One region of the Halomonas rhizosphaerae genome, then DNA from elsewhere that is predicted to be linked to it. Evidence: riboswitches for the same ligand, from Rfam matches in the RefSeq annotation. Region 1 holds a riboswitch; each other region holds the start of a gene.
What was found. A riboswitch is a leader RNA that binds a small molecule or an ion and turns the genes downstream of it on or off. The one in region 1 is predicted to bind thiamine pyrophosphate.
Positions count from the first base shown of each region.

Region 1 (7,846 bases):
CGCGGGCATTGTCGGGCAGCCTCGCCAGGACCTGTACCAGGCTGTGGCGTGCCCGCCGATCGGCCAGCGGGAAACGCCCCTCGAGCCCCACCACCTCGACCCGCCACGCCTGGCTGCGCAGTTCCGCCACCATGCGGGCATCGTAGATATAGCCTCCGGTCCACTGGTCGGGATCACCGGCGACGATCAGGGTCAGCTCGGGCATCGCGTCCCGAGACATCAAAGCTCGCCCTCATAGCTGGCCCAGGCGACATGCGATTCATGCAGGGTTACGCAGAGGGACTCGAGCCCCATGGCGGCCTCGCCGAGGTGACCGAGCTGTATGGCCGTGGCGAGTCGCTCGAAGACCACCCGTGCCATGAACTCGGTGGTGGTGTTACGGCCCTGAAACTCCTCCACCTCGTCGAGGTTCTGAAAATTGAACTCGGCGAGCACCCTCTTGAGGGCCTCGCCGGCCAGGCCGATGTCGACGACCAGGCCGTCGTCATCGAGTTCGCGGCGCTGGAAGGTCACGTCGACCACATAGGTGGCACCGTGCGTGCGCTGGGCGGGGCCGAAGACGTCGCCGCGGAAGCTGTGGGCGATCATGAAATGGTCACGAACGTTCAAGCGGTACATGAGGCAAGATCCTCGTATCCAGGAAAGGGGCTAGTAGCGGATTCGGTGGCAGAGCACCTCGCCCGAGGCGGCGGCGAGCCGAGGCATCAGGAGGGGCAACTCGTGGAAATCGCTCTCGCCGCTGATCAAGACGTCGAGGCAGGGAGCGCGCAGGAGGTCCAGGGCCAGCGCGAGGCGGCGGCGATGGTCCCAACGCGGAGTGCGTTCGACGGGCAGGCGGCCGACCTGGCTCGCGACCAGGCGCAGTCGCCGGGAGTGGAAGGCCTCGCCCAGGGGCAGGCTCGCTTCGCGGTCACCGTACCAGCTCATCTCGACCACCCGGGCCTCGTCGCCGGCCAGGGTCAAGCCAAGACGCAGCCCATCGGGATTGCCGCTGGCGTTGACCACCAGGTCATTGTCGGCGGGCGCCTGATCGGCCAGGCAGAAATCGACGCCCAGGGCGTCGGCGAGTTCGGCCCGCCGCGGCGACACGTCCACCAGGCACACCCGGGTACCGGGAATCGCCGCGCAGAGCCAGGCCACCAGGGCCCCGATCACACCGGCGCCGACCACGGTGATACGGTCTCCCACGCCGGGAGCGGCGTCCCAGACCCCGTTGATGGCCGTCTCCATGTTGGCCGCCAGCACGGCCCGCGCTGCCGGCAGGCCTTCCGGTAACGGCGCCACGGCGTCCATCGGCACCACATAGCGGTCCTGGTGCGGGTACAGGCAGAACACCTCTCGTCCGAGCAGCAAGGGCTCACCGGCCTCGACGACGCCGACGCTGACATAGCCATACTTGACCGGCCCGGGGAAGTCACCCTGTTGGAAGGGGGCACGCATGCGTTGCCACTCGCTTTCCGGCACCCTGCCCTCGAAGACCAGCGATTCGGTACCGCGACTGATGCCGCTGAAGAGGGCTCGAACGGCCACCTCGCCGGGGCCAGGCATGGACACCTGTTCCTGTCGCAGGGCTCCCTGGCCCGGTGCCAGGGTCCAGAAGGCGGTAGCGCTAGCATGTCGCATGGCAACATCCGTAGTGGGGACGTCAGGGGTATGAACAGACGCTAACGAAGCCGTGAGCGACATCGATGCAACCGGCCCAGTCGTACAACACTGTTGGCTGCACGCCTATTCTTCTACAATAATGATACGCCAATATTGGAATGCACAATGCAATACTGTCAATCGACCCGCGACCATGCCAGGGGGCCGGCCATCCCGATCGTCCGTGACCTTGGCGTCGGCGCCCTGATCCTGCTGGCCGCGACGACACTGCTGTGGTCGTGGGTCGGGGCGAGCTTCCGGGTACCCCTCCTGGCGATGATCACCTACCTGATCATGGCCGGACTCGTCGTGGCCTCGGCGCCCTCCCACTGGCGAAGACTGGGCTGGGCCAATCGCATCACCCTGTGGCGGGGGGCCCTGATTGCTCTGCTGGCCGGCACCCTGGCCGACCCCGACCTGCTGGCCCGAGACGCTGTCCCCCTTGCCGCCCTGGCCCTGCTGGTCCTGCTGCTGGATGGTGTGGATGGCTGGGTCGCGCGCCGCACATCCACGCAGAGCGACTTCGGGGCGCGCTTCGACATGGAACTCGATGCCTTCCTGATCCTGCTGCTGTGCCTGGCATTGCTGTTGCTCGACAAGGCAGGCCCCTGGGTGTTGGCCATCGGCGCCATGCGCTACGCTTTCGTTATCGCCGGACGCAAGCTCTCCTGGCTGACCGCGACCCTGCCGCAGAGTCGTCGCCGCAAGATCGTCTGCGTGTGGCAGGTTGCTGCCTTGATGATCGCCCTGCTGCCCGTCGCCGGCGCCACGACCACGAATTGGCTGGCCGGAAGCGCTCTGGCCGGCCTGATCTGGTCCTTCGGCGTCGATATCCGCTGGCTGTATCGCCATGCCCCGGCAAGGCGGGTGGAGGACTGTCGCGCCAGCAGTCACTCGTGAATCGAAAGGAAACCCTCATGCCTTTGCCCCTCAGTCATATCTCCCCTCCCGCATTGCCCATCGCCACAGGGCTCGTCCTGGCGCTGGGCGCATTCTCGATGCAGCCGGCCAGTGCCGAGCCACGCACCTACGAGATAGATCCAGAGCACTTCTCCATCGGCTTCCTGACCGAACACGTCGGCTACGCGGACACGCTCGGCATGTTCCTGGAAGGCCAGGGCGAATTCGTCTATGACGAGCAGACTCGAGAACTGCACTCCGGGAGAGTCGAGATCGCCACCGACAGCGTCTTCACCAACCACGAGGAGCGTGACAACCACCTGCGCAGCGACGATTTCCTCGACGCTCGCCGCTACTCGACGATCGTCTTCGAGGTGACCGACTTCGAGGCACGCAGTGACAGCGAAGGCACACTGGAAGGCGAACTGACCCTGCTCGGCGAGACCCGCCCCCTGACCCTGGACGTCACGCTCAACAAGGCCGACGTGTACCCCTTCGGCCACGGACAGCACACCCTGGGACTGTCGGCACGCACCACCATCGCCCGCAGCGACTGGGGGATGACCTACGGGGTCGACAACGGCATGGTCGGCGACGAAGTGGAACTGATCCTCGAACTGGAGGCGATCAGGCAATAGCCGATCCCGACAGATAGACGGGCTGGCAAGTCATGACCAGCCTGCTAGACTAACTCACTCGCTTGACGGGGTGCCGGTGAATCCGGCTGAGATAGCGCAGGGGTCTCTCCAGGAATGGACAGCACCCGAGCGCTGGTCCCGTGGAACCTGATCCGGCTCGTACCGGCGTAGGAATCAAGCGGTGAGCCAGTGCCTCTCCGGCAGCCCCATGGCCACCCTCCCCTCGCCCGACTCCGGATCGACACCGCTACCGGAGGCAAGATGGGCTCCCGCTTCAGTGACCTCACCGCCGCCTGCCAGGCCGACTGGCGCGCCTATATCGAACACCCATTCGTGCGCGGCCTGGGCGACGCCACCCTCGACGAGGGCGCCTTTCGCCACTACCTGCAGCAGGACTACCTCTTCCTGATCCACTTCGCCCGGGCCTATGCGCTGGCCGCCTACAAGAGTCGAACCCTGGCCGACCTGCGCCAGGCCCATGAGGGGCTCAAGGCGATCCTCGACGTGGAACTCGGCCTGCACGTGGACTACTGCCGCGACTGGGGCATCGCCGAGGAGGACCTCGCCGCCCTGCCCGAGGCCCGCGCGACACTCGCCTACACCCGCTACGTGCTCGACACCGGCCACCGCGGCGACCTGCTCGACCTGCACGTGGCATTGGCACCTTGCCTGGTGGGCTATGGCGAGATTGCCCGGTGGCTCACAACCCGGCCCTCCACCGTGCGCGGCCAGGCCAATCCCTATGACGCCTGGATCGGCATGTACGAAAGCGACGAGTTCCAGGATGCCATGCACGCCGAGCTTGAGTGGCTCGATGCGCGCCTGGCCGAGGTCACCCCGGGGCGCTTCCAGGAGCTGTCGGAGGTGTTTCGCGACGCCACGCGACTCGAGATCGACTTCTGGCAGATGGGGCTGGACCGCACCGACTGATGGCCTGGTGCCATCGCTGGCCCTATGGAAAGACCCGCGCTGGCTCTGGTCAGGCCAAACGCGGCGGGCAAGATACGTCTTGCCCGGGTAGTTGACCACCACGCTTGACGGGGTGCCGTTGAAGACGGCTGAGATCATGCAGCACCCGAGCATGGATCCCGTTGAACCTGAACTGGCTAGGACCAGCGTAGGGATCAAGCGACACGCCGCCACGGCGCTCCATGCCTGGCGGCCCCTGTCCTCCCCAGCTTGTCCTCCCTGACAACCCCATGAAACCCAAGGGAGAACACCGCATGAGCAAGACCGCCCACTTTCTCGCCGAGACCGCCCGCGTCGACGAGGCCGCTATCCGGCCGTTGCCCGGCTCGCGCAAGCGCTACGTCGAGGGCTCGCGCCCGGACATCCGCGTGCCCTTCCGCGAGATCTCGCTGTCGCCCACCCGCACCTCGGGGGCCGACGAGGAGAACCCTCCGCTGCTGGTCTACGACACCTCCGGCCCCTACACCGACCCGGACGCCGAGATCGACCTGCGCCGCGGCTTGCCCGAGCTGCGTCGCGCCTGGATCGAGCAGCGCGACGATACGGAACGGCTCGACGGCCCCACCTCCGAGTACGGCCGTCGCCGTGCCAACGATCCCACGCTCGCCCCGCTGCGCTTCGACCTGACCCGTACCCCGCGGCGGGCCAAGGAAGGCAGGAACGTCACCCAGCTGCACTATGCGCGCCAGGGCATCATCACCCCGGAGATGGAATTCATCGCCATTCGCGAGAACCAGCGGCGCCAAGCCCTGGGAACCGAGGAAGTCGAGCGCATCCTCGGCCAGCAGCATCCGGGCCAGGGCTTCGGTGCGCGGCTGCCGGAGGAGATCACCTCGGAGTTCGTGCGCCAGGAAGTGGCGGTGGGCCGCGCCATCATCCCCAACAACATCAACCACCCCGAGTCCGAGCCGATGATCATCGGCCGCAACTTCCTGGTGAAGATCAACGGAAACCTAGGCAACTCGGCGGTGACCTCCTCCATCGAGGCGGAGGTCGACAAGATGACCTGGGGCATCCGCTGGGGCGCCGACACCATCATGGACCTCTCCACCGGGCAGAACATCCACGAGACCCGCGAGTGGATCATCCGCAACGCCCCGGTGCCCATCGGCACCGTGCCCATCTACCAGGCGCTGGAGAAGGTCAATGGGGTGGCCGAAGACCTCACCTGGGAGGTATTCCGCGACACCCTGATCGAGCAGGCCGAGCAGGGCGTGGACTACTTCACCATCCACGCCGGGGTGCTGCTGCGCTATGTGCCGCTGACCGCCAAGCGCGTGACCGGTATCGTCTCGCGGGGCGGCTCGATCATGGCCAAGTGGTGCCTGTTCCATCACCGGGAGAGCTTCCTCTACACCCACTTCGAGGAGATCTGCGAGATCTGCAAGCAGTACGATGTCGCCTTCTCGCTGGGTGATGGCCTGCGCCCCGGCTCGGTGGCCGACGCCAACGACGAGGCCCAGATGGCCGAGCTCGAGACCCTCGGCGAGCTGACCCACATCGCCTGGAAGCACGACGTGCAGGTGATGATCGAGGGCCCCGGCCATGTGCCCATGCACCTGGTCAAGGAGAACATGGACAAGCAGCTCGAGGTCTGCGACGAGGCGCCCTTCTACACCCTGGGCCCGCTGGTCACCGACATCGCGCCGGGCTACGACCACATCACCTCGGGCATCGGCGCGGCGATGATCGGCTGGTTCGGCTGCGCCATGCTCTGCTACGTGACCCCCAAGGAGCACCTCGGCCTGCCCAACAAGGACGACGTCAAGACCGGCATCATCACCTACAAGATCGCCGCCCACGCCGCCGACCTCGCCAAGGGCCACCCGGCCGCCCAACGTCGCGACAACGCCCTGTCCAAGGCGCGCTTCGAGTTCCGCTGGGAGGACCAGTTCAACCTCGGCCTCGACCCGGACACGGCCCGCGAGTACCACGACGAGACCCTGCCCAAGGACTCGGCCAAGGTCGCCCACTTCTGCTCCATGTGCGGGCCCAAGTTCTGCTCCATGAAGATCAGCCAGGAGGTGCGTGACTATGCCAGGGATAACGGCCTCGACGGCGACCAGGAAGCCGTCATGAAGGGCATGGAGGAGCAGGCGGAGAAGTTCCGCCGCAAGGGAGGTGAGCTCTACTCGGAGGTCTGACCGCCGACGGCCCCGCCAAGCAGAGCGCCCTCGCCGGTTTCCCGGCGAGGGCGCCTTTCATTTCATGGCATGGCGGTGTGGGGCCGCCGGGAGATCAGAAGCGGAACGTCACCCCGACACTGGCGGCATCGAAGGTGTAGTTCGACTCGTCCAGGTAGCGCATGTAGTCGGCCCCCACGGCGAGGTTGTGCGTCACGTCGAACTCGGCGCCAGCACCGTAGGAGAAGCCACTCTCGTCATCCACGTCAGCATCCACCTCGGTGAAGCCCGCCAGGCCGTAGAGGCGGAATTCCGGAGCGATCGGCAGGATACCCTTGGCATAGGCGCCGGCCAGGTAATCCAGCTCAACGTTGCCATCCGAGCCGCCGGTGCCGAGGTGGCCTTCCAGGGCGAAGTAGTCGTTGAACGCCACACCAGCCCGCAGGCGCAGGCCGGTGCTGTCGAAGTTGCCACGCCCTTCCGGGTCGAGCTCCCAGAACAGGACATCGCCACCGATGTAGGGGGTCGGCTGATAGTTCATCGGGCTGCCCTGGGCATGGGCGGTGGCTCCGGCCAGCAGCAGGGCAGCGGAGACGGTGGAAATCGTGATGGTCTTCATGGTGAGCCTCCCAGTTAGGAAACAGCGTTTCCTTTCGCAGATTTCATTCTGGTACAGCCTCGACCAAAGTGCAACATGTTCCGCAGCGCCCTGCGATGGGAGAGGGAGACGGCAGGACGCGCGCCGTCAGGTCACTGCATCCCGCACTGCAACATGATAGATTCGCCCTGCCCGGGAGCCGTTTGCCAGGCACACCCTGGCCGCATCATCCGCGCCCCCGACATCCCTGAACAGGACGCGCCATGAACGACCCGGTACTGGTAATCAACTGCGGCTCTTCGTCCATCAAGTATGCCCTCGTTCCCGCCTCTCCAGACCATCCTCGCCTGGCCGGCCTGGCCGAGCGCCTGGGCGGCGAGGATGCGCGCCTCACGGGCGTCGACGGCGCCGGACGGGAATTCTCATGCCCCCTGCACGGCGCCGACCACGCCGAGGCCATGACGGCCATCCATGAGCGCCTGGAGGGGCTGCATCCCGTGGCGGTAGGACATCGCATCGTCCACGGCGGCGAGCGCTTCACCCGCGCGACCCGCATCGATGCCGGCGTGAGGCGGGCCATCGAGGCCACCGAGGCCCTAGCGCCGCTGCACAACCCGGCCAACCTGACGGGGGTCAAGACGACGCTTGAGCTGTTCCCCGACCTGCCCCAGGTGGCGGTGTTCGATACGGCCTTCCACCAGACCCTGCCGCCTCGTGCCTACCGCTATGCGCTGCCGGAAGGGCTCTATCGCAACCACGGCATCCGCCGCTACGGCTTCCATGGCAGCAGCCACGCCTATGTGAGTGCCCGGCTCGATGCCCTCGGCGGTCGCCCCCATGGCGGCTGGCTGATCGCCCACCTGGGCAACGGCTGCTCCACCTGCGCGGTCTGGCAGGGACGCAGCGTCGACACCAGCATGGGGCTCACCCCGCTGGAGGGGCTGGTGATGGGCACCCGCAGCGGCGACGTGGAC
Region 1 covers NZ_JASCQQ010000039.1:300,523-308,368, forward strand. Annotated here, with positions in the region: gene QLQ86_RS19970 (glycosyltransferase family 4 protein) at 1-220, opposite strand, end outside; gene QLQ86_RS19975 (6-pyruvoyl trahydropterin synthase family protein) at 220-618, opposite strand; gene QLQ86_RS19980 (zinc-dependent alcohol dehydrogenase) at 649-1,623, opposite strand; gene QLQ86_RS19985 (CDP-alcohol phosphatidyltransferase family protein) at 1,771-2,544, shown strand; gene QLQ86_RS19990 (YceI family protein) at 2,562-3,182, shown strand; TPP riboswitch at 3,239-3,373, shown strand; gene tenA (thiaminase II) at 3,444-4,112, shown strand; TPP riboswitch at 4,211-4,323, shown strand; gene thiC (phosphomethylpyrimidine synthase ThiC) at 4,406-6,295, shown strand; gene QLQ86_RS20005 (porin family protein) at 6,390-6,893, opposite strand; gene QLQ86_RS20010 (acetate/propionate family kinase) at 7,136-7,846, shown strand, end outside.

Region 2 (7,846 bases), on a different contig from region 1:
CCGGCCCGAGCGGCTCTTCACCCGGCTCAACAACCTGCTGCCCAGGCTGGTCGACCGGGCCCTGGCCCGCCAGCTGCCGGTCATCCGCCGCTTCGTCGCCACGCCCGGCGACGCCGCCCCCCACGACACGCCCTGACGCGTCCCGAGAGGAGGAATCCCGCCATGACACGACACCACAGCAAGACACCGGCCAGTCGAGGTCGCCTGGCCGCGGCCCTGCTGGCCACCGCCCTGGCCTGCCTGCCGGCAACCGGGCTGCTGGCCATGGGAGCCGAGATCGCTGAGCCGCTCGCCCGGCTGCAGCAGCGCTGGGCCGAGATCCGCTACGAACTGCCCGAGAAACAGCAGGCGGACGCCTATGCCGCCCTGGCCGCCGAGGCCGACCGGCTGGTCGAGGCCCACCCCGACGCCGCCGAGCTTCACCTCTGGGCCGGCATCGTGCGCTCCACCCAGGCAGGCGCCAGCGGGGGCCTGGGTGCCCTGAAGCTGGTCAAGCAGGCCCGCGCCGAGCTGGAGACCGCCCTGGCGCTCGATCCCCTGGCCCTGGACGGCTCGGCCTACACCAGCCTCGGCGCCCTCTACTACCAGGTTCCCGGCTGGCCGGTGGCCTTCGGCGACGACGACAAGGCGGAGTGGCACCTCAAGCGGGCCCTCTCGATCAACCCCGACGGGCTCGACAGCCTCTACTTCTGGGGCGACTATCTGCACGAGCAGGGCCGCGACGCCGAGGCGCGCCTGGCCCTGGAGAAGGCGCTGCAGGCACCGCCCCGCCCCGGCCGCGAGCTCGCCGATGCCGGGCGCCGCGAGGAGGTGCGCCGCCTGCTGGCCCAACTTAAGGAGTGACCCGCCCCCCATGCGCATCCTGCTGGTAGAGGACGACCCCAGCCTGGCGGCGGGCATCCGCCTGGCCCTCAAGCCCGAGCACTACACCGTGGACCTGCTGGCCGATGGCCGGCAGGCCCTGGCCGCCCTCAAGGGCAACGAGCCCTTCGATGCGGTGATCCTCGACCTCGGCCTCCCCGGGCTCGACGGCATGCGGGTGCTGGAGGCGACGCGTCGCCGCGGCAACCGCGTGCCGGTACTGGTGCTGACCGCCCGGGACGGCATCGACGACCGCATCGCCGGCCTGGATGCCGGCGCCGACGACTACCTGATCAAGCCCTTCCAGGTCGCGGAGCTCAAGGCCCGGCTGCGGGCCCTGCTGCGACGCAGCCAGGGGCAGGCCAGCAGCGTGCTGGAGGCCCGCGGTATCCGCCTCGATCCCGCCACCCATAGCGTCAGCTACCGTGGCGAGCCGGTGTCGCTCTCGCGACGCGAGTTCACCCTGCTCCAGGAGTTCCTCGCCCATCCGGGCCGGGTGTTCACCCGCGACACCCTGACCCGGCTGGTCTACGGCTGGGACGAGGAGGTGGAGAGCAATGCCATCGAGGTGCACGTGCACCACCTGCGCCGCAAGTTCTTCCCCGAGCTGATCCGCACCCTGCGCGGCATCGGCTATGTGCTGGACAGCCCCGTGCCGGACGGAAGGGGCTGATGTCGATCCGTCGACGCACCCTGGGCGTGGTATTGCTGATCTTCGGCCTGAGCATGCTGGTGATCGGCCTGACCAGCTACCGCGACGCCACCCACGAGGTGGAGGAGCTCTTCGATGCCAACCTGGCCCAGAACGCCCGGCTGCTGGAGGGGCTGATGCGCGCCCCGCTGGCCGCCGAGCAGCGCGAGGCGCTGCTGGCCAGCCTGGAGGCCTCCCTGCTGCGTGCCGAGCAGGCCGACCAGCGCATCGCCGGCCACCGCTACGAGAGCAAGCTCGCCTTCCAGCTGTGGGAGGGCGACCGGCTGCTGCTGCGCTCGGCCAGCGCGCCGCAGCAGCCGCTGACCGAGCTCAGGGAGGGCTACCAGGACACCCGCCTGGACGGCCATGGCTGGCGGGTCTATGCGCTGAGCACACCCGAGGAAGAGCGGCGCGTGATGGTGGGCGAGCGCGATGACGTGCGCGGCGAGCTGGTGACCCTGATCGCCCTGCGCACCCTGATGCCGGACCTGCTGGGACTCCCCGTGCTGGCCCTGCTGCTATGGTGGGCGATCGGCTGGGGGCTGCGGCCGCTATCGCGGATGGCCGAGCAGATCCGCCGACGCGACCCCCACACCCTGCAGCCCTTGATCCTCCACCCGCTGCCGCGGGAGCTGGAAACCATCGCCGGCGCCCTGAACCGCCTGCTCGAGCGCATCCGCGCGCTGCGGGTGCGCGAGAAGCGCTTCATCGCCGACGCCGCCCACGAGCTGCGCACGCCGCTGGCGGTGCTCGACCTGCATGCCCAGAACGCGCTGGCCGCCGAGGACCCGGCGGACCGCCGCGAGGCGCTGGACAAGCTGCGTGATGGCGTGGCCCGGAGCACTCGCCTGGTCACCCAGCTGCTCGCCCTGGCCCGCCTGGACCCGGAGGAGGAGTCGCCGCTGGCCGGCAAGCCTGCCGACCTGCTGGCCGAGGTGCGAGAGGCGCTGGCAAAGCTCTCGCCGCTGGCCGCCGAACGCGGCATCGAGCTGCAGCTGGAGGCCGACGAGGCCGCCGACTGGGCGCTCATGGTCGAGCCCGGGACCCTCGACACCCTGATCCAGAATCTGGCCGGCAATGCCCTGCAGCACTCCCCCGAGGGCGGCACCGTCACCGTCGGGCTGGCCGCCGGCGCCGACGCCCTGACCCTGGTGATCGACGACCAGGGCCCCGGCATCCCGGCAGAGCAACGCCCACAGGTCATCGAGCGCTTCCATCGTGCCGGCCCGGGCGCCGGCGCCGGCCTGGGGCTCTCCATCGTCGACCGGCTGCTGCAGCGCCACGGCGGCCACCTGCGGCTCGACGACGCCCCGGGCGGCGGGCTCAGGGTGTCCGTCCTGCTGCCGCGCACGCAGCAGGTGGCCTGACCGCCTCCCCGCCAGCCGGCGTCGGGCCTGCCGGACAAGCAGGACCGGGGCCCCGCAGCCGCTGCCACCCACCCGGCCGGGATGGGGCCCCACTCACTCCCGTCCCGTCGCGTCCCTGCCGGCCAGGTCGGGGCGCGTCTCGTACTCCACGCCATGGTCGCGCAGGTAGTCGCGGATCAGCTGTCGCACCACCTGGGAAGGGGTCAGGTCCTGGGCCGCACACAGCTGCTCGAAGGCCCGCTTCTTGTGCGGGTCGATCAGCAGGGTCAGGCGTGCCGTCTTCTTTTCCATCGCGATTCTCCGGAAGCATTATCATCAAATGTTAATGCGCGCTGCCGGGCGGGGCAATGCCGGGAACATGTTTGTCGATAATACTAACGACATGTTAATGTAATTCACATAAGCAACCGGATCACCGCCCAGGGTGGATGCGGCCACCGGCCCATCCAGGGAGGCGGGTGACCCCGTAACAAGGAGACCCCGCGCATGGCACGCCACCGACCGTCCCCGCGACTTCCCGGCATCGCCACCGGCCTGCGCGCGGCCTGGCGAGACGGCTACGGGCTGGACGACCTGCGCCGCGACGTCCTGGCCGGGCTGACCATCGGCACCGTGGCCGTGCCGCTCTCCATGGCCCTGGCGATCGCCACCGGCGTGCCTCCCCAGCACGGGCTATACACGGCGATCGTCGCCGGCGCCATCATCGCGCTGACCGGCGGTTCACGCTTCAATGTCTCGGGCCCCACGGCAGCCTTCGTCGTCATCCTCTTCCCGATCGTCCAGCAGTACGGCCTGGGCGGCCTGCTGATCGCCTCGATGATGGCCGGCCTGATCCTGGTGGCGCTGGGCCTCACCGGCATGGGACGCCTCATCCAGTACGTGCCCTATCCGGTGGTGCTGGGCTTCACGGCGGGGATCGCGGTGGTGATCGCGGTCCTCCAGGTGCCTGACTTCCTGGGCCTTCAGGTCGGCCAGCTGGGCGAGCACTTCGTCGAGAACCTGGGACGGATCGCCGCCTCGCTGCCCGGCCTGGAGCCACTGGAGCTGGGGATCGGGGCCTTCACCCTGGGGGTCATGCTGCTCTGGCCGCGCCTGCATCTGCCGATTCCGGCGCCCCTGGTCGGGCTGGTGGTCGGCGCGGTGGCGGCCTATGCGGTCAACCACGGGATCGGCGACCCGAGCACGGGCAACCTGGTGGAGACCATCGCCTCGCGCTTCACCTGGGAGGCTCAGGGCGAGAGGGGCAGCGGGATTCCCCCGATCGCGCCGAGTCTCGTGGCCCCCTGGCGACTGCCCGGCGCGGACGGCGAACCCCTGGCACTGGACTTCGAACTGATTCGCGCCCTGCTGGGTCCGGCCTTCGCCATCGCCATGCTGGGGGCGATCGAGTCGCTGCTCTGCGCGGTGGTGTCCGACGGGCTGACCCGGACCCGGCATGACCCCAACGCCGAGCTGATCGGCCAGGGGCTTGGCAATATCGTCGCGCCGCTGTTCGGCGGCATCACCGCCACGGCTGCCATCGCCCGTACCGCCACCAACATCCGCAGCGGTGCCCGTTCGCCGATCGCGGCGGTGGTGCACTCGCTGGTGGTGCTGCTGGCGGTAGTCGCGCTGGCCGGCCTGCTGGGGCTGGTGCCGATGGCCGCGCTGGCGGCGCTGCTGTTCATCGTCGCCTGGAACATGGGCGAGGCCCGCCACTTCCTGCACACCCTGCGCTCTGCCCCACCGGGGGACGTGGCCATCCTGTTGACCTGTTTTACCCTGACCGTGCTCTTCGACATGGTGCTGGCGGTGGCCGTGGGCATCGGGCTGGCAGCTGCCCTCTTCATCCGGCGCATGTCGCTGCTGACCCAGACCCAGCGGGTCGACAACGGGTCGCATGCCAGCATCGACGAGCTGCCCGCCGAGATCGCCCTCTACGACATCGATGGCCCGCTGTTCTTCGGCGCCGCCGAGAAGGCGCTCACCTCGCTGCACCTGGTGGACCCGAAGGTGCGGGTCGTCATCCTCGACATGCATGACGTGCCGAGCATGGATGGCACCGCCATCGTGGCCCTCCAGGCCCTGGTCGACGAGATGCATCGCCAGGGGGTCGCGCTGGTGCTGGTCGGCCTGCCGGCGCGCATCCTCGTCAAGCTGCGCCGTGCGGGCATCCGCCGCACGGCCGGCCAGCTGACGTGGTGCCGGGAACTGGCCCACGCCCGGAAGGTAGCCCTGCGCTGGCTCGCCCGTACTGCCTGAAGATCCACGATGCCACTGACACGCAACGGCCATCGCGCCTTAAGCGGACCTTAAGACGGCTCCTCTAGCGTCTGGTGAACGGGGAACAGGTCCCCGTCCATCGAACCACGAGGAGGCGACACCATGGGGACTGTCACGCGTGATACCCCCGCAGCGGAACACCTGGCGAGCGCTCGTCGAGCCGGCCTGCTGGTGGTGGCCGGCTGGCTGCTGCTGGCTACGGGCGTGCTGCTCGCCGACTGGGCAGCGGTGGAGCTGCCGCTGGGACTGATCGGCCTGGGTGCCGCGGCCCTGGCCCGGCTGTGGCCGAGCCCGGCCCTACAGTCGGACACCCTCGACGCCCTGTACAGCCTGACCCTGGCCAGCCTGATCACCCTCTCCGGCTTCCACCTGCTGGCCTGAACCCGGCCTTTACAGCCAGGGAGCGGGCAGGGATAGTGGAGCCTGACGACAGGGGCGCCGTGGCGACATCGCCACGGCTGAGACGCACCCTCGGAACCTGACCCGGATAATGCCGGCGGAGGGAGTCGTGTGGCCCCGGCCCTGCGCCGAGCCGCACCTCCCGCGCCGGGGAGGCCCCATGCTTGCCATCGATCCCGCCGCGCACCTGGCCCGGGTGCGCGAGACCAGCCCGCTGGTCCACAACATCACCAACCATGTGGCCATGAACAGCATGGCCAACGTGCTGCTGGCCATCGGCGCCTCGCCGGCCATGGTCCATGCCCGCGAGGAGGCCGCCGAGTTCACCGCGCTGGCCGGCGCCCTGACGATCAATATCGGCACCCTCTCGCCCCACTGGGTCGATGCCATGGAGGCCTCCGCCCTGGCCGCCGGGGAGACGGGGCGTCCCTGGGTGCTGGACCCGGTGGCGGTGGGCGCCACGCGCTATCGCCGCGAGACCGGGGCGCGACTGCTGGCGCTGTCGCCGGACGTGATCCGGGGGAATGCCTCGGAGATCATCGCCCTGGCGGGGCAGGCCGGCGGCGGGCGCGGCGTGGACAGCACCGACCCTGCCGAGGCGGCCCTCGACGCCGCCCGCCGGCTGGCCCGCCAGACGGATGGCGTGGTCGCGGTGACCGGCGAGGTGGACCTGGTCACCGATGGCCGACGGGTCGCCCGACTCAGGGGCGGCCACCCGCTGATGCCCAGGGTCACCACCCTGGGCTGCGCGCTGACGGGGGTGGTGGCGGCCTTCCTGGCCGGCGCCGATGACCCCTTCGAGGCGACGGTGGCGGCGCTTGCCTGCTACGCCGTGGCCGGCGAACTGGCCGGCGAACTTGCAAATGGCCCGGGCAGCTTCGCGGTGGCCTTCCTCGACGCCCTCTTTCACCTGGAGGGCGAGGCCCTGACCGAACGGGCCCGACTGGAGGTGGACGATGCGCCTTGATCTCTCGCTGTATCTCGTCACCGACCGCGGGCTCTGCGCGGGCCCTGGGCTGGTGGAGACCGTGATGGCGGCGGTGCGCGGCGGCGTGACGGTGGTACAGCTGCGCGACAAGCACGCCAGCGACGTCGAACTGATCGACCAGGCGCGTCGCCTGAAGGCCGCACTTTACGGCAGCGGTGTGCCGCTGATCATCAATGACCGGCTGGAGGTGGCCCTGGCCGCCGGCGCCGACGGCCTGCACATCGGGCAGGACGACTGCGACGTGGCCAGAGCCCGCGCGGCGCTGGGTCCGGAGGCGATCCTCGGGCTCTCGGTCCAGACCCATGACCAGCTCGCCCGCCTCGACCCGGCGCCGCTGGACTACCTGGGGCTGGGCCCGGTCTTCGCCACCCCCAGCAAGCACGACCACGCCGCGCCGCTGGGCTTCGAGGGCCTGGCTGCCCTGGTGGCCGCCAGCCCCCTGCCGAGCGTGGCCATCGGCGGCCTCAAGGCCGAGCACGTGGCCGCGACGCGGGACGCCGGTGCCCGCGGCCTGGCGGTGATCTCGGCGATCTGCGGCACCCCCGACCCCGAGGCCGCCGCGCGGGCCTTCCGTTCCCCGCGCTGAGGCGTCAGGAGGTCGGACGACGCTTCAGGGTGGTGCGTCGCTCGTGGTAGGCGATCGCCAGGCCACTGCCGATGATCAGGATGCTGCCGACGAACACCCAGAAATCCGGCATCTCGCCCCAGAACCACCAGCCCAGCAGCACCGCCCAGAGCATGGCGGTGTAGTCGAAGGGCGCGGCGATGGCCGCCGGGGCATGGCGGAAGGCCATGGTGATGAAGGCCGTGGCGCCCACCCCGAAGAGGCCCGATCCCGCGAAGGCCAGCCAGTGCCAGGGGTGGGGCGTCTGCCACACCCAGGGCAACGCCATGGCGGTCACCACGAAAGGCACCAGAGTCATGTAGAAGACCATCGCCCAGAGGTGCTCGGTGCCGCCCCAGCGCCGCGCGGTGATCATCATCAGCGCATAGAAGGCCGCCGCCCCGATCAGCGCCAGAGCGCCGGGGTCGAAGGCCTCGCCGCCGGGACGCACCACGATCAGCACCCCGACGAAGCCCACCAGCGAGGCCGCCAGCACCGGCCTCTCGATGCGCTCGCCCAGCAGCGGCACCGAGAGCAGGGTGACGAACAGCGGTGCCACGAAGGCGATGGCGGTGGCCTCGGCCAGCGGCAGCAGGGTCAGGCCCAGAACGAAGCAGAACATGGTGCCGGTGTAGATCAGCCCGCGCAGCAGGTGGATCCCAGGGCGTCGGGTA
Region 2 covers NZ_JASCQQ010000005.1:8,512-16,357, reverse strand. Annotated here, with positions in the region: gene QLQ86_RS01515 (SDR family oxidoreductase) at 1-136, shown strand, start outside; gene QLQ86_RS01510 (tetratricopeptide repeat protein) at 163-843, shown strand; gene QLQ86_RS01505 (response regulator) at 854-1,534, shown strand; gene QLQ86_RS01500 (ATP-binding protein) at 1,534-2,919, shown strand; gene QLQ86_RS01495 (CopG family transcriptional regulator) at 3,013-3,210, opposite strand; gene dauA (C4-dicarboxylic acid transporter DauA) at 3,406-5,160, shown strand; gene QLQ86_RS01485 (hypothetical protein) at 5,284-5,562, shown strand; TPP riboswitch at 5,603-5,703, shown strand; gene thiM (hydroxyethylthiazole kinase) at 5,741-6,547, shown strand; gene thiE (thiamine phosphate synthase) at 6,537-7,154, shown strand; gene QLQ86_RS01470 (DMT family transporter) at 7,159-7,846, opposite strand, start outside.
Region 2: it holds a riboswitch for thiamine pyrophosphate, as region 1 does, so the genes downstream of both, thiM (hydroxyethylthiazole kinase) here and tenA (thiaminase II) in region 1, are expected to answer to the same signal.

Region 3 (7,846 bases), on a different contig from region 1:
GCAACGCATCGGTGGCGAAGAGCGCTCGCCAGGGCGAGGGTCGATGCAGCACACGCATGGAGACTCCGGATCACGGGACGAATCGGCATGTCCTGAAGTATAGCGAGGGGAGTATAGCGAGGGCACCCGCCCGGAGCACTCGAGTGAGCGAGCTAGGAGAACATCTCGTCGCCGACCTCGTCGATGAAGCGCTGCGCCTTGCTGACCATCAGGGCGTCACAGGCCTCGCGACCGGGCAGCATGTCGGAGCGCTCGAAGCGATGCTCGAGCATCTCGCCCTCCTCGCCATCGGTGGCGGGCAGCGGCTTGCGGATCCAGCCGCTGACGCGGTACTGACCACCCTGGTCGGCCGGTTCGGAGATGATCAAAAAGCCCTTGTACTCCACCGGCTCGGCGGCCGAGGCGTTGCCGGACTTGCTATCGCCACCGCCGAGCAGGCCGGATAACAGTTTCTTGAACATGGTGCTCTCCTCACAGGTGATGGGCCTCCACACGACGACGCCGGCGGCAAGCCGGCGTCGAGGAAGGCATGACGGTCCGTCTCAGTCCTGCCTGCGGCCCTTGCCGGCAGCGATGCGCAGGCGCAGGGCGTTGAGCTTGATGAAGCCCTCGGCATCCTTCTGGTCATAGGCGCCGGCATCGTCCTCGAAGGTGGCGATGGACTCGTCGAACAGCGACTGGTCGGAACGGCGGCCCGCCACGGTGGCACTGCCCTTGTAGAGCTTCATGCGCACCACGCCGGAGACGTTCTTCTGGGTCTCGTCGATGGCCGCCTGCAGCATGCGACGCTCCGGGCTCCACCAGTAGCCGTTGTAGATCACCTCGGCATACTTGGGCATCAGCTCGTCCTTGAGGTGCGCCTCCTCGCGGTCGAGGGTCAGCGACTCGATGGCGCGGTGGGCGCGCAGCATGATGGTGCCTCCCGGCGTCTCGTAGCAGCCGCGGGACTTCATCCCCACATAGCGGTTCTCGACGATGTCGAGGCGGCCGATGCCGTTGTCGCCGCCCAGCGTGTTGAGCTTCTCGAGCACCTCGTGGGGCTTCATCGGCACGCCGTCGATGGCCACGATATCGCCCTTCTCGTAGGTCAGCTCGATATAGGTAGGGGTGTCCGGCGCGGCCTCCGGCGACACGCTCCAGCGCCACATGTCCTCCTCGGCCTCGGCCCAGGGGTCCTCGAGAATGCCGCCCTCGTAGGAGATGTGCAGCAGGTTGGCATCCATCGAGTAGGGCGACTTCTTCTTCGTGGAGGAGAAATCCACCGGGATGTCGTGCTGCTGGCAGTAGGCCATCAGCTTCTCGCGGGAGGTGAGATCCCACTCGCGCCAGGGCGCGATCACCTTGACGCCGGGCTTCAGCGCATAGGCGCCGAGTTCGAAGCGCACCTGGTCGTTGCCCTTGCCGGTGGCGCCATGGGAGATGGCGTCGGCACCGGTCTGGTTGGCAATCTCGATCAGGCGACGGGCAATCAGCGGGCGGGCGATGGAGGTGCCGAGCAGATACTCGCCCTCGTAAATGGTGTTGGCGCGGAACATCGGATAGACGTAGTCGCGCACGAACTCCTCGCGAAGATCCTCGATATGGATCTCCTTGACCCCCAGCGCCTGGGCCTTGGCGCGGGCCGGCTCGACCTCCTCGCCCTGGCCGATGTCCGCGGTGAAGGTCACGACCTCGCAGTCATAGGTTTCCTGCAACCACTTGACGATGACGGACGTATCCAGGCCGCCGGAATAGGCGAGCACGACCTTCTTGACATCGGACATGCTGAGGCTCCTCTCGTAACAGTCGTAAAGACGGTGATTATAGCGCGACGAGCCTGCAGCGAATACCGGCGACGCGACTCGCTGATGGCAAGCTGCTAGACTTTCGCGGTTTCAAAACACGATGGCCCAGACAAGGAGAGGTGCATGAGCGAGGCGATCGCCCGCGAACTCATGGCGCAGCGATTCCGCAGCTTCCTGCCCGTGGTGGTGGATCTGGAAACCGGCGGATTCAATCCCGAGGGCGATGCGATCCTCGAGATTGCCGCGGTCACCCTGACCATGGACCCGGAAGGCAACCTGATCCCCGACGCCACCTATGCCTACCATGTCACTCCCTTCGAGGGGGCCAACGTGGAGCAGTCGGCGCTGGACTTCACCGGCATCCGGCTGGATGACCCGCTGCGACGACAGGTGGCCGTCAGCGAGGCCGAGGCGCTGGGCGAGATCTTCCGCCCGGTGCGCAAGTCCATCAAGGCCCATGGCTGCACACGGGCCGTGCTGGTCGGCCACAATGCCGCCTTCGACCACGGTTTCCTCAACGCAGCAGTGAACCGCTGCGGCATCAAGCGCAACCCCTTCCATCCCTTCTCGAGCTTCGACACGGCATCGCTCGGTGGCCTGGTCTATGGCCAGACCGTGCTGGCCCGGGCCTGCCGCGCCGCGGGCATCGAGTTCGACAACAGCGCGGCCCACTCGGCGCGCTACGACACCGAGCGCACCGCCGAGCTGTTCTGTGCCATGGTCAACCGCTACAAGGACCTGGGCGGCTGGGCCCTGGCCCAGAAGGAGCAGGGGCTGGAAGAGTAGCCGCCCGGCGGCACCCTTTCAGCAAGAGAGAGCCCCGCAGGCCGTTGCCTGCGGGGCTCTCGTCTGGTGCAGCGCTGACAGGCGCGACGGCGCGACCCTCAGGCCTGAGGGTCGCCCTCGCTTGCCTCGGCGCGGGAGGCCGCGGCCTTGACCAGCTTTTCGAGCTCGCCGCTCTGGTGCATCTCGACCACGATGTCACAGCCACCGACCAACTCGCCCTCGACCCACAGCTGAGGGAAAGTCGGCCAGTTGGCCACCTTGGGCAGCTCGGCGCGGATGTCCGGGTTATCCAGGACGTTGACGAAGGCGAAGCGCTCGCCACAGGCCATCAGGGCCTGGACGGTCTGGGCGGAGAAGCCGCACTGCGGCAGCTGGGGGGTACCCTTCATGTAGATCAGGATGGGGTTCTCGCCGATCTGGCGCTGGATGTTCTCGACGGTGGTGCTCATGACATCTCCCTTTCTCGTGTGGCCGGATCTCGACGGACCGGGCCGCGATAGACCGTGGCCGGCAGGCGCCCGGGCAATACCCGAGCAAGCTGGTCGGCCTTGTGGATGAGGGCCATTCTACTGATGACGGGCGCGTTGCGCATCCCCCGTGGGCTGGCTAGGATGGTCGTTTTTTCCCGTGGAGCGACACCATGGCCACCCGCCATTTCCTCACCCTGCTTGACCTCAGTCCGGACGAGCTGCGCTACCTGGTCCAGCGCGCCATCTCGATCAAGAACGGCCTGAAGACCCACGGGCCGACCTACACGCCCTTCGCCAACCGCACCCTGGCGATGATCTTCGAGAAGTCCTCGACCCGCACCCGGGTCTCCTTCGAGACCGCCATGGCGCAGTTCGGGGGCCATGCGCTCTTCCTCTCGCCCCGCGACACCCAGCTCGGCCGCGGTGAGCCCATCGGCGATACCGCGCGGGTACTCTCGGAGATGGTCGACGCGGTGATGATCCGCACCTTCTCCCACGAGGGACTGGAGGCATATGCCGCCGCCAGCACGGTGCCGGTGATCAACGCGCTCACCGACGACTACCATCCCTGCCAGCTGCTCGCCGATGTGATGACCTGGACCGAGCTGCGCGGCAGCGTCAAGGGCCGCACCGCGGTGTGGATCGGCGACGGCAACAACATGTGCCATTCCTGGATCAACGCCGCCCGCCAGTTCGACTTCCAGCTGCGCATCTGCTGTCCGGAGGGCTACGAGCCCCGCCAGGACATTCTCGCGGCCGCCGGCGACCGGGTGACCATCCTCCGCGATCCCCAGCAGGCCGTGGCGGAAGCCGACCTGGTCACCACCGACGTCTGGGCCTCCATGGGCCAGGAAGAGGAGCAGGCCAGGCGCGAGGCGGACTTCGCCGGCCTCCAGGTGAGCGAGGCGATGCTCGACCGGGCGAAGGAGGACGTGCTCTTCCTGCACTGCCTGCCCGCCCATCGCGGCGAGGAGATCAGCACGACCCTGCTCGATGATCCGCGGGCCGTGGTCTGGCAGGAGGCCGGCAACCGCCTGCATGCGCAGAAGGCACTGATCGAGTTCCTGCTGCTGGGGCGAGTGGAGGGGTGAGGGATGCTGCCCCGCCCGGCGTGGAGGCTGCCACGGCGGGGCATGTTAGACCTTGGTATGACATCAACCTTCGTCGCATGTATAATGCGCTGCAGCAGAATCCCTTCAGGAGATGCGGCAGCATGATAGATGACACCCCCAGCACCCACGGCATGCAGCGCAGCCTGCGTCAGTGCCTCTCCAACATGGCCGCCCTGCTCTATCGCCAGGGGCACGTCCTCGAGACGGTCACCGTCCCGCACCGCGGCCTCGACCGCAACGCCCTCAAGGCACTCGGCGAAGCCGACCGCGACTGGGCACCCTGCCAACACATCCTCGAGACCAGCCGGGCCGCCACCTGGAACGACCAGCAGCGCTTCGTGCTGACCGGCCTCGGCCGCGAACTACTGTTTGACATGTTCGGCGAAGGGGCCGCCGACTGCGCCTGAGGCGGACAGGACGCCATCCCCTCTGATGCCCGGGTACGCGACGAGATTGCGTGCCCGGGCATCTTTGGTTAAGTTGGCAGGACTTGTCGGGGAGCCCCGGCACGCTCATGGAGCCGTGCACGGGGGCTGAGATCGGTACGGCCGAACCCGTTGAACCTGATCAGGTTGATGCCTGCGGAGGGAACAAGCGCGTGTCATTCCTGCCCGCCCCCTGCCGTCATCCCCCCTGGTCAGCCATGCCTGCTGCTGGATGGCCGCTATCGTGACACACACCACCGATCACATCGCCGTCGCCGGCGCCGGCCTGCTGGGGCGCCTGGTCGCCTGGCAGTTGCTCGGCGACGGCCACGCCGTCACCCTCTACGACGCCGGGGACCTGGACGCCCCGCCCGCTGCCGCCTGGACCGCCGCCGGCATGGTCGCCCCGCTCTGCGAAACGGCGATCTCCGAACGCTGCGTTTACGACATGGGCCGCTTCGCCCTGGCCCAATGGCCGAGGTGGCTCGAAGCCCTCGACGCTCAATCGCTGTGGCAGCAGAACGGCAGCCTGATGGTAGCGCACCCCCAGGACCTGGGTGAGCTCACCCAGTTCCGCCGCGACCTCGACCATGCGCTGGGCGGCGACTCCCCCTGCCGGACGCTCGACGCCCGGGGGATCCATCGGCTGGAGCCCGACCTGGCGCCCGGCTTCCACCAGGGCCTGTTCCTGCCGGACGAGGCCCACCTGGACAACCGGGCCCTGCTCACCCGCCTGCTGGACGAGATTCGCGCCCTGGGCGGGGAGTGCCATGCCCACTGCCCGGTGGAGACCTTCCCCGGCGAGGTCGTCACCGCCGACGGCCCCCGGCGCTTCGACCTGGTCGTGGACTGTCGAGGCACCGGCGCCCGACCGCGCCACCCGAGCCTGCGGGGCGTGCGCGGCGAGACCCTGCACGTGCGGACGGCCGAGATCCAGCTCTCGCGGCCGGTACGGCTGATGCACCCCCGCTACCAGCTCTACGTGGTCCCCAAGCCGGAGGATCGCTTCGTCATCGGGGCCACCCAGATCGAGAGCGAGGACCGCTCGCCCATGTCCCTGCAATCCTCGCTGGAGCTGGGCAGCGCCCTCTATACCCTGTCCCCGGCCTTCGCCGAGGCGCGCATCCTGGAGCAGGGGGTCAACCTGCGTCCCGCCTTCCTCGACAACCTGCCACATGTCACTCAACAGCAGGAGCTGATCACCGCCAACGGCCTGTTCCGGCACGGTTACTTGCTGGCACCGGCCGTGGTCTGCCACCTGCTGGCCGGGATCCGCGGCCACGGTGACCGGCCCTTCGCCGACACACTGGCGGCACGCCCGCCGCAGGAGAACGCCGCATGAACCAGATCACCCTGCGACTCAACGACGAGACCGCCCGCCTTCCCGCCGGCACACCGCTCGCCGACGCCCTGCAGGCGTGGCACTACGCCGACCGCCGGGTCGCGGTGGCGGTCAACGGCGAGTTCGTGCCCCGCTCGGCCTACGCCGGACGGGTCCTGCAGGAAAACGACCGTATCGATATCGTGGCCCCGGTAGGAGGTGGCTGATGGACGCGCTGCACGACGATACCCTGACGCTGTATGACGAGGCCTTCGCCAGCCGCTTCCTGCTCGGCACCGCCCTCTACCCCTCGCCCACGGTGATGCAGCAGGCCATCCGGGCCGCCGGCTGCGAGATGGTGACCCTGGGCCTGCGCCGGCAGAACCCCGCGGCCGGCGACGGCGAGGCCTTCTGGCAGATCCTGCGCGACAGCGGCTGCCGGCTGCTGCCCAACACTGCCGGCTGCCGCTCGGCCCGGGAGGCCATCACACTGGCGCAGATGTCGCGCGAGCTCTTCGACACGCCCTGGATCAAGCTCGAGGTGATCGGCGACGACTACAACCTGCAGCCGGACCCCTTCGGTCTGCTGGAGGCGGCCCGGGAACTGATCGACCAGGGCTTCAAGGTGCTGCCCTACTGCACGGACGATCTTGTGCTCTGCCAGCGCCTGCGCGACGCCGGCTGCCAGGCGCTGATGCCCTGGGGCTCGCCCATCGGCACCGGCCGCGGCCTGATGAACCGCTACGCCCTCCAGACCCTGCGCCAGCGCCTCGACGTGCCGCTGATCATCGATGCCGGCCTGGGCGCGCCATCCCAGGCCGCCGAGGCCATGGAGATGGGCTTCGACGGCGTGCTGCTCAACACCGCCGTGGCCCGGGCCCATCGCCCGCCGCAGATGGCCGAGGCCTTTGCCGAGGCCATCCGCGCCGGCCGCAAGGCCTACCTGGCCGGACTCATGCAGCAGCGCCAGACTGCCAGTCCCAGCACGCCGACGGTGGGCCAGCCCTTCTGGCATCGCGATGGCAGATAGTCCCGGCGCAGGAGCCGCCGGGGGATGACGTCGGGACGGGGAAGTCTGCTATCGTCTGCCCGAGGCGACCCCGTAGACGAAAGGAGGCACCCATGAGCAGCCAGACCCTCCCCGATACCATGGCCGCCATGCTGCTGACCGGGCATGGTGACGTCGACAAGCTGGTCTACCACGACGACGTGCCGACCCCGCGACCGGGGCCCGGCGAGGTGCTGGTGAAGGTCACGGCCACCGCCAAGAACAACACCGACCGCAAGGCCCGCGAGGGGCTCTATCCGGTGAAGAAGGGCGAGGTGACATCGTTTGCCATGGGCGGGACGCCGACCCTGACCTTCCCGCGCATCCAGGGCGCCGACATCGCCGGGCGCGTGGTGGCGGTGGGCGACGGGGTCGAGGCCTCGCGGATCGGTGAGCGCGGCCTGCTCGACTTCAACCTCTATCCCGACGCCCGGCGCGACATCAACTTGACCCCGGACTACTACGGCCACGGCGCCGACGGCGGCTTCGCCGAATACGTCGCCGTGCCCTCGGACCAGTTCCACCATGTGCCCAACCCGGAGCTCAGCGACGCCGAACTCGCCGCCATGGGCATGTGCTCCTACCAGACCGCCTACCATATGATGACATCCGCCCGAGTAAGCGCGGGTGAACGAATCCTCGTCAGCGGCGCCAGCGGCGGGGTCGGCACGGCGCTGATCCAGCTGTGCCGTATCGTCGGCGCGGTGCCCTATGCGGTGAGCCAGCAGGAGAAGGCCGAGGCCCTCAAGGCGCTCGGCGCGGAGGCGGTGATCGACCGCGGCGACCTGGCGGGCTTCGCCGAGCGGGTGCTCGAAGCCACCGGGGGCGCGCCCATCGACGCGGTGATGGACCTGGTCGGCGGCGAGATGACCGACCGTTTCATCGACACCATGATCCAGG
Region 3 covers NZ_JASCQQ010000010.1:30,644-38,489, reverse strand. Annotated here, with positions in the region: gene QLQ86_RS05310 (DUF294 nucleotidyltransferase-like domain-containing protein) at 1-58, opposite strand, end outside; gene QLQ86_RS05305 (HlyU family transcriptional regulator) at 153-461, opposite strand; partial or broken gene QLQ86_RS05300 (argininosuccinate synthase) at 543-1,787, opposite strand; gene rnt (ribonuclease T) at 1,908-2,570, shown strand; gene grxD (Grx4 family monothiol glutaredoxin) at 2,669-3,019, opposite strand; gene argF (ornithine carbamoyltransferase) at 3,211-4,131, shown strand; gene QLQ86_RS05280 (hypothetical protein) at 4,254-4,559, shown strand; TPP riboswitch at 4,637-4,759, shown strand; gene thiO (glycine oxidase ThiO) at 4,822-5,919, shown strand; gene thiS (sulfur carrier protein ThiS) at 5,916-6,125, shown strand; gene QLQ86_RS05265 (thiazole synthase) at 6,125-6,928, shown strand; gene QLQ86_RS05260 (zinc-binding dehydrogenase) at 7,021-7,846, shown strand, end outside.
Region 3: it holds a riboswitch for thiamine pyrophosphate, as region 1 does, so the genes downstream of both, thiO (glycine oxidase ThiO) here and tenA (thiaminase II) in region 1, are expected to answer to the same signal.

Region 4 (7,846 bases), on a different contig from region 1:
GCCAGCTGGCCGATGGCCTGGGGCGAGGAGCGCTCGCCCATGCCCACCAGGACCGTGCCGTTCCCCACCGGCATGATGTCACCGCCCTCGAGGGTGGCGAGGCCGTGGTCGGCCAGGGGATCCCCCCAGTGCACCTTCACCCGGCCGGCGAAGGCCGGGTGAAAGCGATAGATGGCCGCCATCACCAGGGTTTCGGGCTGGCGGGCGGCCCAGTGCATGGGATTGAGGGTGACGCCGCCATGAATCCAGGCGCTGCAGTCGCGGGTGAACAGGAAGTTGGGCAGGGGCGGCAGCACGAAACCGGAATGCCCCAGATGGTTGCCGAACAGCCCCACCGGCTCGAACGGCAGGTCCCTCACCCCCAGCCCGCCGATCAGGAACCCGGCCAGGGCCTCGCTCGGCAGCTCGTCTAGCCAGGCGCGCAGCTCCGACACCATGCCCACCCCGATGTGGTTCCAGGTGATCCGGTGGTCCAGCACCCAGGCGCGGGCTTCCTTGATATCGAGGGTCTCGGCCAGCAGGTCATTGACGTCGAGCACCTCCACGCCCCTGGCCCGCATCACTCCGGCAAAGACGTCATGATCCTTCTGGGCCTGCTTGACCCAGAAGACGTCGTCGAACAGCAGGGCATCGCAGTTGGAGGGCGTCAGCCGCCGATGGGCCAGGCCGGGACGGCAGACGATCACCTGCCTCAGGGTGCCGGTCTCGGAATGCACGCCAAGGGCGGGGCAGACATGACGAAGCTCCTTGCCACCGGGCAAAGCAGCGAGTCACCGGGGCGGATGACCACGCTGATGGACGGGACTCCGCGGGGAGGCATGACTTGCCCGCGGAGCAGGTCGTCTCCCGTCGGCCGGGCGATACAGGCAGCCGGCCGGGAGGCGGGGGAAGGCGGTTGCCGGCTACTCCGGCAGGTCGGTCACCGCCCCGGTGGAGGCCGAGCTCACCGTGCGCGCGTACTTCGACAGCACCCCGCGCGTGTAGCGCGGCGCCGGCTGGCGCCAGGCGGCGCGGCGGCGGATCAGTTCCTCGTCGGAGAGGTCGACGTCGATGGTGTCGACCTCGGCGTCGATGGTGATCAGGTCGCCATCCTCCACCAGCGCCAGGGGGCCGCCGTCGAAGGCCTCGGGCGTCACGTGGCCCACCACGAAGCCGTGGCTGCCGCCGGAGAAGCGCCCGTCGGTGATCAGCGCCACCTCGCTGCCCAGCCCCCGGCCCATGATTGCCGAGGTCGGGGTGAGCATCTCGCGCATGCCGGGCCCGCCCCTGGGCCCCTCGTAGCGGATCACCACCACGTCGCCGGCCACCACGGTGCCGTCGTTGATGCGTGCCTGGGCCTCCTCCTCGGAGCCGAACACCCGCGCCGAGCCGGAGAAGCGCGTGCCCTCCTTGCCGGTGATCTTGGCCACCGCCCCTTCCGGCGCCAGGTTGCCGTGCAGGATGCGCAGGTGGCTCTCGGCCTTCACCGGGCGGTCCAGCGGGGCGATGATCTGCTGGTCATCGGGATAGGGGGCGACATCGGCCAGGTTCTCGGCCAGCGTGCGACCGGTCACCGTCAGGCAATCGCCGTTGAGCAGGCCGGCGTCGAGCAGGGTCTTCATCAGCGGCTGGATGCCGCCGATCGCCACCAGCTCGCTCATCATGTAGCGGCCGCTGGGGCGCAGGTCGGCGACCACCGGCACGCGCCGGCCGATCTCGGTGAAGTCGGCGAGCGACAGCTCCACCCCGATGGTGCTGGCCATGGCGATCAGGTGCAGCACCGCGTTGGTGGAACCACCCAGGGCGATCACCACGGTGATGGCGTTCTCGAAGGCCTGGCGGGTCATGATGTCGGAGGGCTTGATGTCGCGCTCGAGCAGCTCGAGCACCGCCGCGCCGGCTGCCTCGCAGTCGGCGCGTTTCTCGCGTGACACCGCATTCTGCGCCGAGCTGCCGGGCAGGCTCATGCCCAGCGCCTCGATGGCCGAGGCCATGGTGTTGGCGGTGTACATGCCGCCGCAGGAGCCGGGGCCGGGGATGGCCGTCTCCTCGATCTGCTTCACCTCGATCAGGTCCATGTCGCCGCGGCTGTAGGCGCCCATGGCCTCGAACACCGAGACGATGTCGGTATGCCCGGTGCCCGGCAGGATGGTCCCGCCGTAGACGAAGACGCTCGGCCGGTCGAGCCGCGCCAGCCCCATCAGGCAGCCCGGCATGTTCTTGTCGCAGCCGCCGATGGCCACCAGGCCGTCGAAGCCCTCGCAGCCGGCCACCGTCTCGATGGAGTCGGCGATCACCTCCCGCGACACCAGCGAGTACTTCATGCCCTCGGTGCCGTTGGCGATGCCATCGGAGATGGTGATGGTGTTGAAGATCACCCCCTTGCCGCCGGCCCCGTCGGCCCCGTCGCTGGCCCGGCGGGCCAGCTCGTCGATATGGCTGTTGCAGGGCGTGAGGTTGCTCCAGGTGGAGGCGATGCCCACCTGGGGCTTGGCGAAGTCCTCGTCGGTGAAGCCCACCGCTCGCAGCATGGCGCGGCTGGCGGACTTGCCGACCCCGTCCACTACCTCGGCGGAATGGCGGCGGCGGCGATCGTCAGGTGTGTCACTCATGGTCGGGCGTCCTCTTGCGGTGTCGGGGGTTCCCCCCGAGGGTGGTCGTCAGGGTACGGCATCTTGGCGTGTCGCTGCGAGAGCGGAGGCCGGCCGCTCGAAGGCTGCCTCGAACAGCCGGGGGTCGTCGAAGTGGCGCCGGCCGACGAAAACCGTGGCATGGGTCCCCCACTGACGCATGGCGCCGGGGCTCAGGATGCCCGATGGCCACAGCAGGAAGCGCTCGAGGCGCTCGGTATGCGGCACCAGGCCATCGGGGCCATAGAGGCTGCGGCGTCCGCCACCGGGCAGCGCCAGGGAGCGCCGGCCATGGTCGGGTGGCGCCGACGCCGCCTTGAGCGCGTAGCGGCGCGTCTCGGCCACGCCGATGTGGGAATCCGCAAGGCCGAGGTTCTCCACATAATGGCTGACCGCGGCGAGGCGCACCGCCAGCCGCTGTCCCGCCACCAGGCGTGGTGCCTCGCTGGGCGTCAGCGGCGCCTCGCGCAGGTCCGCGTCCGCGGCCACCTCGACACGCTCGAGGGGCGGCACGGGAAAGAAGAGGTGGTAGCAGCCACAGGGATGGATGCTGTCGTGGATCAACGGCCGCCCCCGCTCGTCGAGGGTGACCCGCCACACCAGGCCGTCGAGGCGCCCGCCGAGCAGGTCCAGCGCGCCCTGCCTGGAGCGAGCCGGGAACCACAGGGTATAGACCAGCTGCGGCAACAGCTCGCCCTCGAAGCGGGTATGGCTCAGCCGCACGTCGGCCACCGGACGGGTGGTGTCCACCCGCGGTAGCGGTCCTTCGGGGCCGGCGAACCAGTAAGGGGCGCCGAAACGGTCGTCGTGACTCCGGGTCTCGACGAGAAACACCGGGGCATGGTACGCCGCCAGGCGCAGCAGCGCCTCGCGCTCGAGCTCGACGAAGCCGAGCGGGCTGCGCGGCGCCTCGCGAAGCCACCGAGCGGCGGCGTCGGCATCCCGAGGCTGGCCGCTGGGCGGCGCATAGCGGACCAGGGGAGCCTCGGCCGGCATCGTCGCGAAGGAGGCCTCGAAGGTGTCCAGGTGGCCTGCCTTCCAGCGGTTGTAGCCGATGGCCAGGCCGAGGCGGGTCAGGGGATAGAGCCCCAGCGCCCGGCGCCAGGTCCGGTAGTGGTCGGGAGCCTCGACCGCCGCCCGCAACCGCTCGCGGGCCGGCCCGCTTCCCACCCCGGCCAGCAGCTCACGCTGCATCAGGCGCTCTGCGCAGGCATGGACGGCCTCGGTCGGCTCGGCGCCGGTCGGGAGTGGGTCCCGTCCGGCAGCCGGCAGGTTAGCGGCCTCGATGGCGCGCGCCTCGGCATCCAGCCCGCGCATCCGGGTCACCCAGTCGGCGAAGGCCGCGTCGGTGTCCAGTTCGTCACCCAGGCTCGCGAGCAGACGGTCGGTACGCAGGTAGGGGAAGCCGGCCACCCGGGCCGCCCCGGCATCGGTCACCCCGGCCTCTGCCACCGCCGCATCGAAGGCGGCCAGCCGCTCCAGGCAGCGGGCGTCCCGCGGGTCGCGGTCGACAACATCCGAGCGCCAGTCGGGACTGGCAGCACAGCCCGCCAGCAGCCCGAGCAGGAGAAGCACCCCGGGGCGCACCGGTGAGCAGACCTGCATGGCGCGATTCCTCGCGAACACGGATGGACCCCCTCAGCGTGGCCGCCCTCCGCCGAACTGGCAACGTCTCAAGCCGGACGCGCCTTCCCCGCCGGCCGGAGCCACGCGATCAGCAGGCTGACCAGGGTGGAGGCGAGAAGCGCGCCCAGGAACGGCGGCAGGGTCGGGATGCTGCCGGGGAAACTCGCCGCCAGCACGCCCGCCGCGGGGCTGCCCTGGGCGACCCAGCCCGGCAGGATGGCGCCGAGCATGCCCGCCACGCCGCCGGCCACCGCGGCCGTGGCGCTCATCCGCGACCAGAGCCCCAGCAGCACCGGCACCACGATAGCCGCACAGAGCAGGTCGGCGATCAGGAACAGCCGCAGCACCGAGAGCCCCTGCAGCGCCACGACCACCACCGGCACCATCAGCGCCACCGTGACCATCCGTGCCGCGCCGATGGAGAGCCCGCGCCGACCGGAGCCCGCCACCACCAGCGAGGCGAGGCCGTTCTGAAGGGTATCCACGCTGGAGGCGACCAGGGTGACCGCCAGCACCAGCGCCGGCAGGGCCAGCCAGCCCGGCGCCTCCGCGAGCAGCGCGAAGAAGGGGATCGGCGGCTCGCCCAGCGCCACGCCGGCCATGGCGGCCAGCATGCCGAGGCCGCCCACCGCCATCACCACCAGCACGGTGACGCCGCCGCCCAGCCAGGCCCCGCGGCCCAGGGCGCGATCGTCGCGCGCCGCCCACACCCGCTGCCAGTAGCCCTGGTGGAAGAGGTTGGCCGCGGTCACCGCGATCACCAGGGTCAGCGCCACGGCGAGCGCGCTGCCGGCGGGGATCGACGGCAGCGCGGCGTCCACCGGCATCTCGGGCAGGCGCATCAGCGCCACGCCACCGACCAGGGCCAGCAGCGCGATCAGCAGCCAGGCCTGCCAGCGGTCGGTGGCGAGGCTCGCCCGCAGGCCGCCCACCGCCGTGTAGAGCAGCGTGGAGACCGCCACGCCGATCACCACCAGCGCCGGCGGCACGTCGGAGAGCAGTGCGGTGATGGCACCGATGGCCGTCAACTCCGCGGCCAGGAAGCAGGCCATGTAGAGGACTGAGACCAGCGACACCCAGCGCCGCACCCCGACGCCATAGCAGGCCTCGGCGAACTCGCCGATGCTGCGCCCCTCGGGCAGGTGGCGGCGGATCGCCGGGCCGTAGAGCCCGAGCACGATGAACGGCAGCGCCGAGCCGATGGCATAGCCGGCCAGCGCCATCGGGCCGACGAAGGCCCCGATCTCGGGGGGCGCGAAGAGGATCCAGGCCCCCATCCCGGAGGCCAGGAAGGAGAGGCCCAGCGACTGGGCCCCCTGGGAGTTGCGCGCGGTAACATAGTCGTCGAGGGGGCCATCGGCCCGGCGGGCCCTGAGGCCCAGGAAGGCAAAGCAGAGCAGCGCCGCGCCGAGCACGGCAGACGTCAGGTAGGGCATGTCGCACTTCCTCCGCCGGTATGAACCGGATCAGGTTCCAGGGTCAGCGCCATGCGCTCTCTCAGCCCCGGCCGACACTCTCGGCGTCGAGACTCCCCTGGCGACAAGTGAATGGATTGTGGGACCTACCACTTGGTAGGTCAAAGTCAATCCTAACCTAACTGGCGGTATTCATCACTTCTCCCGCGGCACCCTCCCCATCAGGTAGAACTCCTCGTTCGGAGGTGTGCCGGTCAGGGTGACCAGACGGTTGGAGAGGCCGAAGAAGGCGGCGATGGCGCCGATGTCCCAGATATCATCGTGGGTGAACCCGGCCGTTTTCAGGCGGGCCTCCCACTCGTCGGTGAGCTCTCCCACCTCCAGGCCGCAGTAGAGGGCGAAGTCCAGCATAGTGCGATGGCGCTCGCTGATCGGCGCGGTGCGATGATTGATCGCCACCTGGTCGGCGAGCAGCGGGTCCTTGCTGTAGATCCGCACCAGGGCGCCGTGGGCCACCACGCAGTAGAGGCAGCGGTTGCGGGCGCTGGTGGCCACCACGATCATCTCCTTCTCCGCCTTGGTGAGCGTGTCGGACTCGCGCTCCATCAGGGCATCGTGGTAGGCGAAGAAGGCGCGAAACTCGGCCGGTCGGTGAGCCAGCATCAGGAAAACATTGGGCACGAAGCCGGCTTTCTCCTGTACCGTCAGCATGGCATCGCGGACATCATCGGGCAGGTCGTGGATCGATTCGGGGACGGAGAAGCGGCTGATCGGCGCGGACATGGAGGCTCCAGGCGTTGTGGTTGTTGGCAATGCCACCAAGTTATCAGTTAACGTCAACGTCAACATGCCGGCAAAGGTCGAACCTCCTCCGGTATTCCGCTTTGGCTACCCTGTCGCTATGCCGGCCTCGCATCCTCGAATAGCTCCGCGGGCATCGGATACTCCAGTTCCCAGGTCATGGCGATGGGACGATCTCCTTGATAGCCTTTCAGCGCCTTGGCCGGTCCCAAGAAGATAAACGGTGCCGTCTCTCCCTCGATCCGCTTGGTCAGGCGAGCGAAGAAGAGGATCGTATAGCCACGCTCTTCGAAATGGAGATAGTTCTGCCCCGTCGGGCTCTCCTGAGTGACGGTTGACTGGCTCTCCCAGTGCAACAGTCTTCGGCTGATGGGATAGTCGCGATAACGCGTGGTAGGAGAGAAGTCTCCCTCGTCCTTCTGGAAGGTGACCAAGTGGATATAGGCACGAATGTCCTTGGCGTGGATGACGCCCACCCCGGTGGCGCCCGGTTTCTCAAGGCTGGCCAATCCCAGAGCCGCCTTAATTTCGGCGGTGCCATAAACACCATGCAGTAGTAGCCCGCAGTCGAACGGCAAATCATTCAGGGGTTGCAGCGGTACTCGCAGATGGCCACGCCGCCAGGCGGCAATCTCCACGGCATCGGCCGCCACACTGGGGTTAGCGCGCCACTTCTGCAGCGACTGCTCGAGACTATCCACGCCGACCAGCCCGCCCTTCCGGGCCCACAGCAGATAGTGCAACGCCGTTTGCTGAGCCACGTCGTAGCGACCCAACGCCTCCTGAACCGTCCCGTCTTGACCGCCAATGTCCTCGAGGGCTCTCAAGAGCACTGGATCGCTACGCAAAGCGATACGCGGTAGCGCCTTGCGGGCCTGATCGAGGTCCGGGTCGGCAGGGAGTGGGTTGCGGTCGGCTATCGCCTTCCACTCCGACCAACTCCTGCGCGACAGCACCTGTACCGGTGACAGTCCCGTCACCTCCAGGAAACGCCCAAACGTCAGTGGCTGCCCTACTTCCTCCGGCCAAGTGCGCAGGGTCTCGGGGATAAACTGATTTAAGTCACTGAGCACCGCGCGAATCTTGCTTAGAACTCGCTCCCGAGCGACCCGTTCAAGCTGAATACTGCAGCCAGGGGGCAGGCTGGGGAACTCGGCCTCTACCTCTCGGTCAAGTCGCTGCCGCTGGCCGGAAAGCAATGCAGTGAACTTGGTATCCAACCGATAACGCCGGTGAGTTTGGCCCACAAAGTCCAAGACAGTCAGACACTCCTTACCTGGCGCGTGACGCAGTCCGCGCCCCAGCTGCTGCAGAAATACCGTCAGGCTCTCGGTGGGGCGTAGAAACATCACCAAGTTGATATCCGGAACATCCACCCCTTCACTTAGCACATCG
Region 4 covers NZ_JASCQQ010000026.1:121,253-129,098, forward strand. Annotated here, with positions in the region: gene QLQ86_RS11020 (arginine deiminase) at 1-761, opposite strand, end outside; gene ilvD (dihydroxy-acid dehydratase) at 903-2,591, opposite strand; gene QLQ86_RS11030 (hypothetical protein) at 2,640-4,214, opposite strand; gene QLQ86_RS11035 (SLC5/6 family protein) at 4,283-5,671, opposite strand; TPP riboswitch at 5,661-5,780, opposite strand; gene QLQ86_RS11040 (peroxidase-related enzyme) at 5,846-6,433, opposite strand; gene QLQ86_RS11045 (DUF3427 domain-containing protein) at 6,550-7,846, opposite strand, start outside.
Region 4: it holds a riboswitch for thiamine pyrophosphate, as region 1 does, so the genes downstream of both, QLQ86_RS11035 (SLC5/6 family protein) here and tenA (thiaminase II) in region 1, are expected to answer to the same signal.